2 regions of the Actinoplanes sp. CA-051413 genome follow, and region 1 is predicted to be linked to the other one. Evidence: riboswitches for the same ligand, from Rfam matches in the RefSeq annotation. Region 1 holds a riboswitch; the other holds the start of a gene.
The links. A riboswitch is a leader RNA that binds a small molecule or an ion and turns the genes downstream of it on or off. The one in region 1 is predicted to bind S-adenosylmethionine.
Positions count from the first base shown of each region.

Region 2: linked by a shared signal. The riboswitch ahead of thrC (threonine synthase) and the one ahead of ACQP2Y_RS28695 (aminotransferase class V-fold PLP-dependent enzyme) in region 1 are both predicted to bind S-adenosylmethionine.

Region 1 is NZ_CP192100.1:6,077,544-6,086,019, reverse strand. Features, by position in the region: gene ACQP2Y_RS28710 (MBL fold metallo-hydrolase) at 1-469, shown strand, start outside; gene ACQP2Y_RS28705 (catalase) at 503-2,629, opposite strand; gene ACQP2Y_RS28700 (alpha/beta fold hydrolase) at 2,717-3,517, opposite strand; gene ACQP2Y_RS28695 (aminotransferase class V-fold PLP-dependent enzyme) at 3,612-4,931, opposite strand; SAM riboswitch class IV at 4,968-5,084, opposite strand; gene ACQP2Y_RS28690 (methionine ABC transporter ATP-binding protein) at 5,237-6,226, shown strand; gene ACQP2Y_RS28685 (methionine ABC transporter permease) at 6,223-6,879, shown strand; gene ACQP2Y_RS28680 (MetQ/NlpA family ABC transporter substrate-binding protein) at 6,894-7,718, shown strand; gene ACQP2Y_RS28675 (DMT family transporter) at 7,754-8,476, shown strand, end outside.
Region 2 is NZ_CP192100.1:9,426,665-9,435,140, reverse strand. Features, by position in the region: gene ACQP2Y_RS44535 (ATP-binding cassette domain-containing protein) at 1-808, opposite strand, end outside; gene ACQP2Y_RS44530 (carbohydrate-binding domain-containing protein) at 908-2,611, opposite strand; gene ACQP2Y_RS44525 (polyphosphate polymerase domain-containing protein) at 2,590-3,447, opposite strand; gene ACQP2Y_RS44520 (DUF4956 domain-containing protein) at 3,444-4,022, opposite strand; SAM riboswitch class I at 4,225-4,364, shown strand; gene thrC (threonine synthase) at 4,376-5,656, shown strand; gene ACQP2Y_RS44510 (GNAT family N-acetyltransferase) at 5,896-6,840, shown strand; gene ACQP2Y_RS44505 (hypothetical protein) at 6,779-7,270, opposite strand; gene ACQP2Y_RS44500 (N-acetyltransferase family protein) at 7,270-7,788, opposite strand; gene groL (chaperonin GroEL) at 8,130-8,476, shown strand, end outside.

The sequences.
Region 1 (8,476 bases):
GCCGACCTGGGAGAGCCACGAGCTCTCGCGGGGGAGCCAGCGGCTGCGGGTGACCTCAGTCCCCGGCCGGCACGGTCCCGGCCTGATGGACCGCCTGCTGCCGGACGTGATGGGCTCGGTGGTGGAGCTGGAGGAGGACGGCCGGTGCCGGCTGCGGCTCTACATCACCGGGGACACGCTGTATCGGCCGTTCCTGGAGGAGGTGCCACGGCGCTGCGGCGAGATCGACGCCATGATCATCCACCTCGGCGGCACGAAGATCATGGGCATGCTGCTCACCATGGACGACAAGCAGGGCGTGGCGACGACCGAGCTGATCCGGCCGCGGCTCACCATCCCGATCCACAACGACGACTACGTGGTGCAGAAGCTGCCGCTGAGCGCCTTCCTGCGGCGGGCCGGCGAGCACGGCCTCACCGGGATCCAGCCGATCACCCGCGGGAACAGTCTGGAGCTGCCGCTGCGCTGAGCCGGTGGCCCGGCGCAGCGGCAGCCCCGCCGGCTACGCGGTCGGTGCGGCCGCGGCCATGACCTGCGGGGTGCGCTCCCAGACGCGGTGCAGGCCGAGAGCGGCGACGAGCTGCTTGCGGTACGCGGCCGTCATGCCGTCGGCGAGCAGGATGCCCGGTGCCCCCACGTCGATGCCCGCGGTGCGCAGCGCCTGCACGCCGTCACCCCACGCGCCGAGGGCCTTGGCGTGGCGGAACGCCTCCTGCAGCAGCACGGTCAGCTTCACGTCCGCGAGGTCGCCGGCGCCGCCCGCGACCAGGATCGCGTCGTACTCGATCGACCGCGTGGTCAGCAGCGTGCGCTCGATGATCTCCTTCCGCAGGCCCTTGACCAGCTCGCCGCCGTGCGACGCGATGACCCGGACGAAGGCGCCCTGGGCCGTCAGCGCGTCGCGCAGCTTGCCGATCCCGGCGAGATCGGCCTTCGGACCGGCGACCACGCCGACGACCCGGCCGGCGATCGGGCCGGGCACCCCGGTGACCTGGGACAGGGCGGCGGAGACCCGCACCTCGGCGACCGGCGTGCCGGCCGGGGCGGGCAGTCCCAGCCCAGCGGCGACCTGGGCGCACAGGCCCGCGTCCACGTTCGCCAGCACGCCGAGCATGCGCTCGCGGATCGCCTGCTCGTAGCACTTGCCGAGCTCGAAGGTGAAGGCCTCGGCCAGGTGGATCCGCTCGACCTCGCTCAGGCTGGCGTAGAACATCGCCGGCTGGCTGAAGTGGTCGTCGAAGGAGACCGGGTTGGCCCGTACCTTCTCACCCTCGACCAGCCGCGGCACGTGCACGAAGCCGCCCTCCGGCTCGCTCGCCGGGGCCGGGCCCTCGGCCCCGGCCAGGCTGTTGGGCAGGTACGGCGCGATGCCGCGGTGCACGGCGGTCTGGTGCATCCCGTCACGCAGGTTGTCGTTCACCGGCACGTGCGGCCGGTTGATCGGCAGCTGCGGGAAGTTCGGCCCGCCGAGCCGGGTGAGCTGGGTGTCCAGGTACGAGAACAGCCGCGCCTGCATCAGTGGGTCGTTGGTGACCTCGATGCCGGGCACCAGGTGGCCGGTGTGGAAGGCGACCTGCTCGACCTCGGCGTGGTAGTTGTCCGGGTTGCGGTTCAGCGTGAGCAGCCCGATCGGCTGGACCGGGGCCAGCTCCTCCGGCACGATCTTGGTGGGGTCGAGCAGGTCGATCCCCTCGAACGTCTCCTCGGCGCTGTCCGGCATCACCTGAATGCCGAGCTCGTACTCGAGGAAGGCGCCGGCGTCGATAGCGTCGGCCATGTCCCGGCGGTGGAAGTCCGGGTCGACCCCGGCGGCGAGCTGCGCCTCCTCCCAGACCAGCGAGTGCACGCCGGCGACCGGCTTCCAGTGGAACTTCACCAGGTGGGTGCCGCCGTCCGCGTCGACCAGGCGGAAGGTGTGCACCCCGAAGCCCTCCATGGTGCGGTACGAGCGCGGGATGCCGCGGTCGGACATGTTCCAGAAGACGTGGTGGGTGGCCTCGGTGTGCAGCGAGACGAAGTCCCAGAAGGTGTCGTGGGCCGACTGCGCCTGCGGGATCTCCCGGTCCGGGTGCGGCTTGCCGGCGTGGATGATGTCCGGGAACTTGATGCCGTCCTGGATGAAGAACACCGGGATGTTGTTGCCGACCAGGTCGACGTTGCCCTGATCGGTGTAGAACTTCACGGCGAAGCCGCGGGTGTCGCGCACGGTGTCGGCGGACCCGCGCGAGCCGAGCACGGTCGAGAAGCGGACGAAGACCGGCGTCTCCTTGCCGGCCTCGGCCAGGAAGCCCGCCTTGGTGACCGAAGCCGCGCTGCCGTACGCCCGGAAGACGCCGTGCGCGGCGGCCCCGCGCGCGTGCACGACCCGCTCGGGGATCCGCTCATGGTCGAAGTGGGTGATCTTCTCTCGCAGGTGGAAGTCCTCCAGCAGCGAGGGCCCGCGGGGTCCCGCCTTCAGCGAATGATCGGTGTCACTGAGCCGCAGACCCTGCGCCGTCGTGAGGAACTCCCCGGTCTGCAACCCCTGTTCCGGCGCCAGCGCTCCGGTCAGCGGGGTGGTCGCTGCCGGCTCCATGGCGGCCGGGCTCGGCACGGTGGGCTCTGACCTGCGGGGGCGCTTCACTGCCATCTACTGTCCTCGTCTCGAGACCGGGCACCGGGAATCCGGGCCGTGTCCCCGGTGCCCGATCTTGACCGTCCGAAACGCGCTATTGGTCTATTTCCCGACCGCACTGTGCGCGGCGAACGCCACCGCCCGCCGGGCCACGACGGTCCCGGCGGTCGTGATCGCGTTGTGCCCGGCCGCCGGCACGACATCGGTCACGGCGTACGGCGTCAACCGGGCGGCCTGCCGCAGCCAGCGCGGCGGCGCGATGGGATCGTGCTCGCCGCGCAGGAACAGCACCGGCGCATGGACCAGCGGGAGCCGGTGGTCGATGCGATGACGCACGGACAACCGCAGGGTGGTCAGGATCCGGCGAGGCCGCGCGTCGCGCACGTCGGCCGCGATGATCCGGGCCTGCCGCGCGTCCTCCCAGAGCAGATCGGCCAGCCAGCGGCGCGCCTGACCGGTGGCGGTGGGCGCGGCCGGGTCCACCGTCGGGCCGACCAGCACCAGCGCGGAGACCAGATCGGGCCGCCGTACGGCCAGCTCGACGGCGATCTGACAGCCGAACGAGTTGGCGAGTACCCGCGCGCCGGTGATGCCCTCGGTGTCCATCCAGGCGGCGATGACCGCCGTGTGCTGCTCGACGTCGAAGACCTGCCGGGGCTTGCTGGACAGGCCGAAGCCCGGCAGATCGGGCACGTGCACCGGGCCGCCGGTCAGCGCGGCGGCGGTCGGCATCAGGTAGCGGTGGGAGACGGCCAGCCCGTGCAGCAGCACCCACGGCCGGCCGGTGGCGGCGGCCCGGGAGCGTACGTGCAGCCGCAGGCCGGCCACCGCGGTCCAGTGGCTGACGAATCCCTGGGCGGTCCGCGGTGCGGCCCGGGTCAGTTGGCGCTGGCCGGGAGTCATCCGTGCGATGCGTCGTATCACCTGCCGCACATACCCCTGGGCATCCCGGCCAACCTCGGGTGCTCCGATCGGCGGAAGCGCCGCAGGCGGGCGGTCAGCTGGGGCGGGCGGTCAGCTCGGCGAGGGCGGTGATCAGGCGGTCGACGTCGTCGTCGGTCGTGCCCAGCCCGAAGCTCGCCCGCAGCAGCCCCGGCGTCGCGCTGCCGCAGCCACCCGTGCCTGTGTCCCCGGTCAGCCGCCGGGTCAGCGGGTGGGCGCAGAACAACCCGGCCCGCACCCCGATGCCGTACTCCCGGGCCAGCCGGTCGGCGATCACCGCGGTGTCGTGGCCGGGCAGGGCGAGCGACACGATGCCGACCCGGGGCTGCCGATCGCCGAACACGCTCACCGTCCGTACCCCCGGGATCCCGGCCAGTCCCTCCCGCAGCCGGCCCAGCAGCTCCTGCTCGCGCTCGTGCAGCGCGGCGCGGTCGGTGCGCAGCAGCGCCGCGCACACCGCGGCCAGCGACACCGCGCCGAGCAGGTTGGGGGTGCCCGCCTCGTGCCGGGCGGCCCCGCGGGCCCACGTCACGTCCCCGGCGGCGGCGCCGACCGCGGTGCTGGCCCCGCCGCCGCTGAGGTACGGCTCGGCGGCGTCGAGCCAGTCGGTCCGCCCGGCCAGGACGCCGGCGCCGAACGGGGCGTAGAGCTTGTGCCCGGACAGGGCGAGATAGTCCGCGCCCAGGGTGGCGAGGTCGACGGGGGAGTGCGGCGCGAGCTGCGCGGCGTCCACGACGATGCGGGCGCCGTACCGGTGGGCCAGGTCGGCCAGCCGCCGCACCGGCCAGATCTCGCCGGTCACGTTGCTCGCCCCGGTGACCGCGACCAGGACCGGCCCGCCCAGCCCAGGCCCGCCCAGCCCAGGCCCGCCCAGCCCAAGAGCGCCAAGTCCCGGCCCGTCCCGCCCGCGTACGCCCCGCAGCGCTCGCTCGACGGCCGCGACGGCCTCGTCCGGGCTCGCGGGCGTGGGCAGTCGCAGCGGGCGGCGCCACGGCAGCAGGTTCGCGTGGTGCTCACCGTCGAAGACGATCGTGGTGGCCTCGGGCGGCAGGGCGCGGGCGAGCAGGTTCAGCGCGTCGGTGGTGTTGCGGGTGAAGATCACTGTGTCGCCGGCCCGGGCGCCGATGAACTCGCCGACGAGGTCGCGGGCTCGCTCGTACTCCAGGGTCGAGGTCTGGGAGCGGATGCCGGTGCCGCGGTGCACGCTGCCGTACCAGGGGAGCAGGCTCTGCACGGCGTCCGCGGCGGCGCGCACGCAGGGGGCGGTCGCGGCGTAGTCGAGGTGGGCGAACGGGACCGTCGTGCCATCGGGCAGGTCGACGCTCAGTTCCGCGCCGACGACGTCGAGGTCGGTGTGCTGCAGGACGAGGGACATGGTGCTGCCTCCGGGAGGTCGGGGACCCCGCCCCGGGGCCCGCGCTTGCCCGCGTCGGTGTCGACGCCGGCCCGGTCCTCACCCGGAGCACCCCATCGCGAACACAAGGGTTGCCGGCCAGCAAGCCGGGGCTTCGCGCTGGCACTCATGACCTGAAAGCACCGTAGCAGAGCCGCCGGGGTCAGGTCTGCCGGGCGGTGACGGTCGTTACAAACTCCCGTCCGGGCATCGACCCGCGGCGGCGGTCCGGGCTATCTTCCGTCTTCGCAATACCCATCGGCTTTATAGGATTCGACGGTGCATCCGTGATTCAGATCCAGGGTCTGCGCAAGACCTACCACTCCCGCCGGCGCGCTGCCGTTGTCGCGGTCGACGGCGTTGATCTCAGCGTCGCCCGGGGCCAGATCTTCGGCGTGCTGGGGCAGAGCGGCGCGGGCAAGAGCACCCTGCTGCGCTGCGTCAACCTGCTGGAACGCCCGGACGCCGGGACCGTGGTCGTGGACGGCGTCGAGCTGACCGCGCTCAAACGCGGACCGCTGCGCGCGGCCCGGCAGCGGGTGGGCATGGTGCATCAGCATTTCGCGCTGCTGGCTTCCCGTACGGCGGCCGGCAACGTCGCCTTCCCGCTGGAGGTCACCGGCGTGCCGCGGGCCGAACGGGCGCGGCGGGTGGCCGAGCTGCTCGAGCTGGTCGGGCTGAGCGAGCGCGCGAACGCGTACCCGGCGCAGCTGTCCGGCGGGCAGAAGCAGCGGGTCGGCATCGCCCGGGCGCTCGCGGCCGGGCCGCAGGTGCTGCTCTCCGACGAGGCCACCTCCGCGCTGGACCCGGAGACGACCCGGTCCATCCTGGATCTGCTGCGGGAGCTCAACCAGCGGCTGGGACTCACCATCCTGCTGATCACCCACGAGATGGACGTGGTCAAGCGGATCTGCCACGCCGCGGCGGTGATGCGCGACGGCCGGTTCATCGAGTCCGGCCCGGTCGCCGATCTGCTGCGCCGGCCCGGTTCGGAGCTGGCCCAGGGGCTCTTCCCGCTGCCGCCGGCCGAGCCGCGGCCGGGGGAGACGCTCGTCGACGTCACGGTCAGTGGCGCGGCGGCCGACGAGCCGATCGTGGCCGAGCTCGCCCGGCGGTTCGACAGCGACGTGCGCATCGTGCACGGCGCAGTGGAGACGCTGGCCGCGACCCGGGCCGGGCGGCTGCGCCTGGCCCTGCCCGGCAGCGCCGACGACAATGCCGCCGCGCTGAGCCACCTCCGCGAGCGCGGCGCCCTGGTGACGGAGGCGGGGCGATGACCTTCGCTGAGCTTTCCGAGCTGCTGTGGACCGGCGTACGGGAAACGGCCTGGATGGTCGGCTTCTCCGCCCTGCTCACCGCCGTCGGCGGGCTGCTGGTGGGCATCCTGCTGGTGCTGACCGACCGCGGCGGGCTGCTCGCCGCCCGGCCGGTCAACGCGCTGCTCGGCCTGGTCGTCAACGTCGGCCGGTCGCTGCCGTTCATCATCCTGCTGGTCGCGGTCATCCCGTTCACCCGCGCGGTGGTCGGCACGACCATCGGCACCACCGCCGCCGTCGTGCCGCTGACCATCGGCGCCATCCCGTTCTACGCCCGGATCGTCGAGACGGCGATCCGTGAGGTGCCCGGTGACGTCGTGGCCGCCGCCGTGGCGATGGGTGCGTCCCGCCGCCAGATCGTCGGCAAGGTCCTGCTCCGCGAGGCCCGCCCCGGCCTGGTCGCCGGACTGACGATCACCGTCGTCGCCCTGGTCGGCTACTCCGCCATGGCCGGCGTGGTCGGTGGCGGCGGCCTGGGTGACCTCGCCGTCCGCTACGGCTACCAGCGCTTCGAGACCGACGTGATGATCGCCACGGTGGTCGCGCTCGTCGTGCTCGTCCAGGCCGTCCAAACGCTGGGCGACGTCGTCGTCCGGCGCCTCTCCCACCGATAGAAGGGCACCACCTCATGCGCCGCCGCTTGCTCGCCACCCTGCTCACCGCGACCGGCCTCGTCCTGGGCCTGGCCGCGTGCGGCGGGTCCGATGACACCGCCGGGTCCGCCGGCGACGACACCCTCAAGGTCGGGGTCAGCCCGGTCCCGCACGCCGAGATCCTCACCTACGTCAAGGACAACCTGGCCGCGGCCGAGGGCCTCAAGCTCGACATCGTCGAGTTCAACGACTACATCCAGCCCAACGTCGCGCTGCGGGAGAAGCAGATCGACGCCAACTACTTCCAGCACGTGCCGTACCTGGAGGAGGAGGTCGCGGCCAAGGGCTACAAGTTCACCGCGCTCAAGCCGGTGCACATCGAGCCGCTGGGCGTCTACTCCAAGAAGGTCAAGTCGCTGGCCGAGGTGCCGGCCGGCGGGGTCGTGGCCATCCCGAACGACCCGTCCAACTCGGGCCGGGCCCTCAACCTGCTCGCCAGGAACGGCCTGATCACGCTCAAGCCCGGCGTCGGCGTCAAGGCCACCGAGCGGGACATCGCCACCAACCCGAAGAACCTCAAGTTCTCCTCGCTCGAGGCGGCCCAGCTGCCGCGCAGCCTGGAGGACACCGCGCTCTCGGTGATCAACGGCAACTACGCGATCGAGACCGGGCTCAAGCCGGCGCAGGACGCGCTCGCCCTGGAGGACGGCAAGGACAACCCGTACGCGAACCTGGTCGTGGTGCGCACCGGCGACGAGGGCGACGCGCGGGTGGTCAAGCTGGAGAAGCTGCTGCACTCGCCCGAGGTCCGCAAGTTCATCGCCGACAAGTACCAGGGTTCGGTGCTGGCGGCCTTCTGAGCGAAGTGTCGTACCCATGCGGCAGAGTGTCAGGGGTGCGTAGCCCTACCGCCCCTGACACGGCCCAGCCCCGCGACTGGCTGCCGAGCTTTCTGGCGCTCGCCGCGATCTGGGGCACCAGCTTCCTGTTCATCAAGGTCGGCGTGCGTGAGCTGCACCCGCTGTGGCTCACTTTCGCCCGGGTCGCCGCGGGCACGGCGGTCCTGCTGATCGTGCTCGCGGTGACCCGCGACCGGCTGCCCCGCGACGCCCGGCTGTGGGGCCATCTGGCGGTCGTGGCCGCGCTGGGCGTCTCGGTGCCCTTCACCCTCTTCGGGTACGGCGAACAGCGCGTCTCCTCGGTGCTCGCCGGCATCTGGAACGCGGCCACCCCACTGGTCGCGTTGCCGCTGGCAGTGCTGGTCTTCCGCACCGAGGCGCTGACCCCGCGCCGGGTGGCCGGCATCGCGACCGGCTTCCTCGGTGTGCTGGTGGTGCTGGGCGTCTGGCGGGACCTCGGCGGCTCGCAGCTCACCGGGCAGCTCATGTGCTTCGGCGCGGCGATGTGTTACGCCGTCGCGATCCCGTACCAGAAGAAGTTCATCGCCGGCCGGGCCGGCTCCGGGGTGTCGATCGCCGGCGGGCAGCTGCTGATGGCCCTGGCCCAGCTCGCCGTGCTGGCGCCGCTGCTGGCCGGCGCGCCGCCGGCCCCGACGCAGCTGTCACTGCAGGTGGTGCTCTGCGTGCTGGCGCTGGGCGCGCTCGGCACCGGGCTGGCG
Region 2 (8,476 bases), 3.3 Mb from region 1:
GCTGCGCGATGCCGCTGACCATCAGGTGGTCCGGCTCGACGACGACCTGGGCGCCGATCTCGCGCAGCGCCCCGGCCGAGCCGGTCAGGTCGGCGAGCGACTCGACGCGGACCCGTACCGAGGAGGTGGCGTGCTGGGCCAGCACGTCGGCGACGCCACCGGCCGCCACCCGGCGCCCCGCCGAGATGATCGTGACGGAGTCGCAGATGAGCTGGATCTCGCCGAGGATGTGGCTGGAGAGCACCACGGTCATTCCCGACTCGGCCAGGTTGCGCATCAGCGTGCGCATCTCCCGGATGCCGCCCGGGTCCAGGCCGTTGGCCGGCTCGTCCAGGATCAGCAGTTGCGGGTTCTTGAGCAGGGCGGACGCGACCGCGAGGCGCTGTTTCATGCCCAGCGAGTAGGTCTTGACCCGGTCGGTGGCCCGGTCCCGCAGCCCGACCAGCTCCAGCACCTCGTGGACCCGCACCCGCTCGACGCCGCCGGCGTCGGCGAGCAGGGAGAGAGTGTCGCGGGCGGAGAAGTTGCCGAAGAACTGCGGGCTCTCCACGATGGCGCCGACCAGGCCGGCGACCTCGGGCAGGGCCTGCGGCACCTCCCGGCCGAGCAGGGCCATCCGGCCGCCGTTGGGCCGGATCAGGCCGAGCAGCGTACGCAGCGTGGTGGTCTTGCCGGAGCCGTTGGGCCCCAGGAAGCCGTGCACCTGACCGGCCTCGACGACCATGTCGAAGCCGTCCAGCGCCCTGCGCACCCCCTTGCGGCTGCGATAGGTCTTGCGCAGGCCCTGTATCTCGAGGACAGCATTCACGCCGTCACCCTAATCACTCTCCGCCACTGTTCCCGGGGAAACGGGCCGTGACCCCGCCCGGGGGACCAGGGGCGGGGTCACGGCCGATCCGGGGAGAGCTCAGGCGCGGCCGCTGCCGGCCGTCACCGAGGCGACCTGGGTGCCGGAGAGCGTGCCGCCCAGATAGAGGCCGCCGCCCGCGTCGGTGCCGGAGACCGAGCCGCCCGTGTAGATCCGGTACGACGTACCGCGGGTCAGCGAGCTCAGGTCGAAGAGCACACCCTTGAGCACCCGGGTGCTGCGGAACGAGGCGAGCTGGGTGCCCGAGGCGGTGGCCAGGTGCACGATCGTGCCCGCCGGCTGGTTCGCGCTGAACGAGTACGCCACCCACGCCTGACCACCGGACGGCAGCGCGCTGGTCGACGCGGTCAGGCCGGTGGCCAGGATGGACCCGCCGGTCATGGTCAGCGCGCCGTTGGAGTCCAGGCCACCCTCGCCACCGCCGCGCGTGGGCGAGCCGTTGGCGATGACCGTCCCGCCGGAGATGGCCAGGATGCCGTTGGAGTCGAGACCGTCCGTGCCGCCGCTGACCGTCACCGTGCCGCCGGTGACCTTGATGAAGGCGTTGGGCGCGACCTGCATCTCGTTGACGCCCTCCTCGGCGGCGTTCACGGCGTCGTCGGTCGCGGTCACCGTCACGATGCCGCCGGCGAGCGTGGTCCGCATGGCTTCCAGACCCTCGTACGACCTGGTCACGGTCACAGTGCCGGCGGAGACGGTCAGGGCCGTGTCGGCGTGCACCGCGTCGTCGCCGCTGGCCACGGTCAGCGTGCCGCCGTCGACGGTGATCAGGTTGTTGGAGTTGATCCCGTCGTCGGACGCGTTCAGGTTGAGCTGCCCGTCGCTGACGACCACGCTGACGTCGGCCTTGACGGCCTTGGTCGAGGTCGTGCCCGGGGCCGTGGTGCTGCCGCCGCCGGTCGTCGCGGTCAGGCTGCCGCCCGCGACGATGATGTCGGTGGTCGCGCTGATGCCGTCACCGGCGGGTGCGGTGAGGGTACGGGCGCCGCCGGCCAGGTAGACGTACCCCTCGGTGGCGTCGGTCGTCTCGTCGGACTTGATCGCGTCGCCACCGGCCGTGACCCCCAGCGTGCCGCCGGTGTGCACGACGTAGTCCTGGCCCCGGACGCCGTCGTCCTTGGCCGTGACGGTGATCGTGCCCGAGTCGATGACCAGGCCGTCGTCGCTGGCGATGCCGTCGGCGGCGTTGCCGGTGACGGTCAGCGCCCCGGCGCCGGTGATGGTCAGGTCGGCCGCGCTGGACAGGGCGGCGCTCGGGTTCACCGCGGTCGTGTACGTCGCCGGGTCGGTGAGCCGGTTGGCGGTGCCGTCGGCCAGCACGACCATGACCTCGTCGGCCGCGACCACCGAGAGCGGCGCGGTGCCCGAGTTGGCGACGGTGACCCCGTTGAGGATCAGCCGTACCAGGCCGGCCCCGGTGCTGTTGACCACGATCCGCCCGTTCGTGAGCGAGCCGGTGAAGCGGTAGGTGCCGGCGGCGGTGACCGTGACAGTGCTGCCGCTGATCGAGACGCCGCTGCTGGTGGACGTGGCGCCGGAGCCGGTCAGGGTCACCGCGGCGACGGCCGACTCGCTCCAGACGTGGTCGGCCGGGTCGTCGTGGTCGGGGGCGTTGGCGGCCAGCGCCTGCGCCGCGGCGGGGCCCGCGGCGAGCACGACCGGGTCGGCGGCCCGGGCGGCGGCGCCCGGTACGAGGGCCAGGGCGCCGGCGAGCGCGGCGGTCAGGACGGGGGAACGGTGCATGTCTCGGTCCTTCGGTCGGCGGCCGGCGCGGGGCAGGCCGGGGCAGCGGGGTGGAAGTGCCGGCGCAGCAGCCGGCGCCACGGGGCGGACGGCAGCTCGGGGCGCAGAGCGGCCAGGCCGGTGGCGTACTTGGAGATGGACGCCGGGCGGTGACCCCGGGCCCACAGCAGGCGGTCGACCTCGGAGGCCGCCGCCCGGGTCTTGGTCTCGACCACGGCGATGCCGGGCAGGCTCAGGTCAGGCAGGCTCAGGTCCGGCGCGGCCCGGCCCGGCCCGGTCCAGGACAGGTCGATGTCGATGGTCACCCGGCTCTGCGAGGCCGGGAGATACAGAGTGCTGCGCAGATAGTGGGTGGCCAGCGCCGGGGCGAAGACCAGGCCGCTGACGTCCAGGTCCTCGAGAACGGCGTCGACGAACCAGCGGCCGGGTCCGAGGTCGTCGTGGTGCTGCCGCTCGTACGCCAGGCGGGTCTTGACCGTGCCGCCGCGTACCCCCTCGGTCTTGACCTCCAGTAGGCACGTGCCGGAGTCCAGGTAGGTCCGCGTGCGGACCTTGAACCGGCGGCGCCGGCGCAGCGCGGTGAGCCGGAAGCAGAGAAGGTCCGCAGTGTCGAAATAGACCGAGGCGTAGCGGAACAGCCGGATGCCGTCGATGTCCAGGATCCGGGTGTCGCGGCCCAGCGCGGGCAGCAGCGTGGCCAGCTCGCTCAGCGGCAGGACGTACTTGCGGTCCCGCCTGACCTGCAGCTCGGCCTGCGCGGTGAGCTCGGCCAGCCCGATCGGGCCGAGGCCGGCCAGTCCCTCCAGCCGCGGCGGCGCGGCCGGCGCGGCGGTCACGGGCGGGCTCCGGCCGTCGCAGCCACGCGGGTGCCGGCCACCGAGCGGGCCCGCGAGTACCGGACCTCGACCACCGTGGTCTCGTTGACCAGGTCGACCCGCTCGACGGCGACCGCGTGCACCCGGGCGCCGAGGACCTGTTCCAGCTGGGCGACCAAGGCCACCTCGTCGGTGATCGCCGAGTCGAGGACCAGCACCTGGCGCCGGTAGCCGCGGAACAGCCGGGGATGGTCGCCCAGGAACATCACCACGAGGATGAGCGCCATGAGCGCCGGCGCCAGCCACACCGCACCGCCGCCCAGCGGGCCGATGATGCCCAGCGCCAGCGCGGAGAAGTAGTAGGCCACCTCGTGCTGGTCCAGCTCGGTGGAGCGCAACCGGATGATCGAGAGCACGCCGAAGAGCCCGAGACCCAGCCCGGCTCCGACGGTGCCCGAGCTGAGCGAGCCGGCCACGGCCAGCACGCCGACGTTGACACCGAGGTACGCGACGACGAGGTCACGGCGGCGGTGCCGGGGGAAGTAGAGCCCGAAGACGAGCACGGACACCGCGACGAGATCGATCGCATACAGCACGGGGGTCCTCCATCCGGCCAACAAATCCATAACTTTCAATGGACAGTAGGGCCGGAGAGCGCGTTCCAACCTCAGAGATTGCTGTGAATCGATTGATGTGTATCGATCAACGGGCTGCGTGCCCGGGAGCTGAAGCTCACACCTCGGGATGCTTGGCAGCGCTTTGGCCGCCCACGCCGTAAGGTGAGGGACACAACTGAATACCTCATCCAGAGGGGCTGAGGGAACGGCCCGATGACGCCCCGGCAACCACCACACATGTCTCGATGGCGAGGCCCAGCGTGTGGCAGGTGCTAATTCCGTCCCCACGCGCGTCCACCGACGCCGGGGGAAAGATGAGAAGGAGCCTCATTGTGACGTCCACCGTCGACGCCCCCCGCCAGTCCACCAGCCCCGCCCGTGCCCTCGTGTGCCGTGGTTGCGGCGCCGAGTTCCCGCTGGCCGCGCAGCACGCCTGTTATGAGTGTTTCGGTCCCCTCGAGGTCGCGTACGACGCCGCCGCGCTGGCCGCGGTCACCCGCGAGCAGATCGAAGCCGGCCCGCACAACATCTGGCGCTACGCCGCCCTGCTGCCCACCGGCCAGGACCCGGCCACCCGCGTCACCCTGAACCCCGGCCTGACCCCGCTGGTCAGCGCCGCCGCGCTGGCCGCCGAGGTCGGCCTGCGGGCCCCGCTGTGGGTCAAGGACGACTCGGCCAACCCGACCCACTCCTTCAAGGACCGGGTCGTCTCGGTGGCCCTCACCGCCGCCCGCGAGCTCGGCTTCACCCGCTTCGCCTGCGCCTCCACCGGCAACCTGGCCAACTCCGTGGCCGCGCACGCCGCCCGGGCCGGGGTGCCCTCGATCGTCTTCATCCCGGGCGACCTGGAGCAGGGCAAGGTCATCACCACCGCGGTGTACGGCGGCGAGCTGGTCGCCATCGACGGCTCCTACGACGACGTCAACCGGCTCTGCGGCGAGCTGGTCGAGACCGACGAGTTCGAGGACACCGCCTTCGTCAACGTGAACGTGCGCCCGTTCTACGCCGAGGGTTCGAAGACTCTGGGTTACGAAGTGGCCGAGCAGCTCGGCTGGCGGATCCCGGCCCAGGTGGTCGTGCCGATGGCCAGCGGCGAGCTGCTCACCAAGATCGACAAGGCGTTCACCGAGCTGGTGGAGATCGGCCTGGTCGAGGCCCCCGAGGGCGGCTGGACCGTCTTCGGCGCCCAGTCGGCCGGCTGCAACCCGATCGCCACCGCGCTGCACAACGGCACCGACCAGATCATCCCGGTCAAGCCGACCGGCATCGCCAAGTCGCTGAACATCGGTGACCCGGCCGCCGGCGCGTACGCCATCGAGGCCGTGACCCGCACCGGGGGCTGGATGGACTACGCCGACGACGACGAGATCCGCGACGCCATCCAGCTGCTCGCCCGCACGACCGGCGTGTTCGCCGAGACCGCCGGCGGGGTGACCGTGGCCGTGCTCAAGAAGCTGGTGGCCAGCGGCAAGCTCGACCCGGACAAGGAGACCGTCGTCTACAACACCGGCGAGGGCCTCAAGACCCTGGACGCCGTCGCGGGCCAGGTCGGACCCACCCACCGGATCAAGCCGTCCCTCCGCGGCGCCCGGGATGCCGGCCTGCTCGGGTGACACACGGTAGTCAGCACTCTGCCTAACGTCGAGAATTCCTACCCGCGAGGACTTGCGCGGGGGTCGCCGGCTCGGCAGGATGCTCTACGCGGGAGGACGCGACGCCGTACGTGGCCCCACCTTCGAGCTTGGCGACAATCTCCTGGGGGCCCAACGACCCAGTGCCGGAGGCGCTGTGCGCGCGTCCTCCCGACCAAATCTCAGTCGCGGTCAGATGGCCGGCGGCGCAGGCTGTCGGGATGCTGCGGATAGTTCCCCTCACCGACGAGCGGGCGGCCTACGAGATCGACCGGGCCGCCGCCGAAGCGGACGCCCCCGACATCCCGTTCAGCTCCTTCGAGACCTATTGCACCCGGCTGCGGCACCCGTGGCCGGGCAACCAGGCGGAGCAGTACCTCGCCGTCCACGACGGGACCCCCGCCGGCCACCTCGAGCTGTACCTGCCGCAGCTCGACAACCTGGCCAACGTCATCGTCGAGCTGTTCGTCCACCCGGACCACCGCCGCCGGGGCACCGGCCGGGCCCTGCTCTCCCACGCGGTGCGCCGCGCGACGGAGCTCGGCCGCCGGCACCTGATCAGTGAGGCCGTGAACGCCGACGCCTTCGCGCGAGCCGCAGGCGCGATCCCGGCCCTGGTGGAGATCCGCAGCCGGCTGGACATCAAAGGCCCCTTGCCCGACGACAGCCCCACGGCGGCCGGCTACCGGCTCGTCCGATGGACGGACCAGGCGCCCGAGGAACTGCTGGACGACATCGGCTACCTGGACAGCCGCCTCAACGAGGACGCGCCCACCGGTGAACTGGCCGTGGAATCCGAGAAAGTGGACGCCGCCCGGGTCCGTGCGGCCGAGGAGACCCTGCGCATCCGGAGGCGTACGACGTTCCACACCGGCGCCGTGCACGAGGAGAGCGGACGCCTCGTCGCCTGGACGATGATCGCGAGCGAGAACGACACCGACTGGCACGCCTGGCAGAACATCACCATCGTCGACCCGGACCACCGCGGGCACGGCCTCGGGCTGACGATCAAGAACCACAACCTGCGGTACGCGCGTACGGCCCGCCCCGGCCTGCGGGCGATCGACACCTCCAACGCCGAGGAGAACGAGCACATGCTCCGGATCAACCAGGCGATGGGCTTCCGGCCGGTGGATCGCTGGACCCAGTGGCAGCTGACCGTCTGAACCGGCGCAGCCCCGGCCGCAGCGGGGCCACCCGGTAGCCGCCGTGCTCCAGGCCCGCATGCCGCTCGAAGGCGTTACGCGTGCCGTAGGTGCCGGTCATCGTCCACGAGTAGCCGCAGGACAGCCAGTACGCCGGCCAGAACAGCGGGCCCAGCACCGCGTACTGCCCGGCGTGCCGGCTCTCGTGGGCCAGCAGCGCGGCGCGGCTCTCGTCCAGCAGCCACTCCGCCGTACGCCGGGTGATGATCACCGAGCCGATGGTGAAGCAGGTCGCCGGGGGCGCCTTGCGGCAGTAGCCCTCCGCGATCAGGATGCCGCCGGGGCCGCGGCGCACCTTGGTGCCCGTCAGTGCGGCGATGCCCAGGCCGACCAGCGTGGTGCCGTTCACGGCGGTCAGCACCGTGCGGGCCAGAGGCCACCCGGCGCCCATCAGGCCCGCCGGCGCATCTGCAACTCCAGCAGACCCGGGACGATCGGGTGCGGCACCCGTACGCCGGTGTCCTCGAAGCCCAGGCGCTCGTACGCCCGGACCGCCCGGTCGTTGCCGACCACGACCTCGAGCATCAGCTCACCGCGACCCATCGCCACCGACCACTCGGCCACCGCCTCGACCAGCTCGCGCAGCACGCCCCGGCCGCGCTGGGCCGGTGTGATGTAGACCGCGAAGACGACCGTCGCACGCGGATCCTCCGGCAGCACCGTGCCGCCCGCGTGACCGATCAGCCGGCCCCCGGGATCGGCCACGAACTGGGCCAGCTGGCCGCCGGTCGACGCCTGCGCGATCCGGCGCCGGTAGTCGGCGTGCGGCCGGGCCGCGGCCTGGGCCAGGGTCTCCAGGAAGGCGAGCGGGCTGTCAGCCAGCATCTCCAGCCGCAGCGCGCGCATCCGGCCGGCGTCCGCGGGAGTGACCCGGTGCACGGTCATGGTGGGCGCGACAGTGCTGGTCATGCTGCTCTGCCTACCTCGTCGCCCAGGTGGGGGCAAGTCGGACGCCGATAAACGACCGCCGCGGGCACCCGTGCGGGCGGTCCGTTCTGCTTGCACTCGCCCCAGCAGAGTGCTAAACAAGTGATTGGCACTCGCGCCATGTGAGTGCCAGCAGGTCGGGACGGTGGGGTCACGGCTGCGGCACCGCCATCGGTGCCGGGGCACGGGACCGGTCGTCGCGGGCTATCCGGCTCGGCCTGAGGACGTCACATCGCCAGGTGGTGACGTCCGCATGGTTCTCAACGTGCGGAAAGCGGGCCGGACCGGCCCGGCGCCGCGAATGTCCAGGAGGACAAAGCCGTATGGCCAAGATCATCGCATTTGACGAGGAAGCTCGTCGCGGCCTCGAGAGTGGTATGAACCAGCTCGCCGACGCCGTCAAGGTGACGCTCGGCCCCAAGGGCCGCAACGTCGTGCTCGAGAAGAAGTGGGGCGCTCCCACCATCACCAACGATGGTGTGTCGATCGCCAAGGAGATCGAGCTCGAGGGCACCTTCGAGAAGATCGGCGCCGAGCTGGTCAAGGAGGTCGCCAAGAAGACCGACGACGTGGCCGGCGACGGCACGACGACGGCGACCGTCCTGGCCCAGGCCCTGGTTCGCGAGGGCCTGCGCAACGTCGCGGCCGGCGCCAACCCGATGGCCCTCAA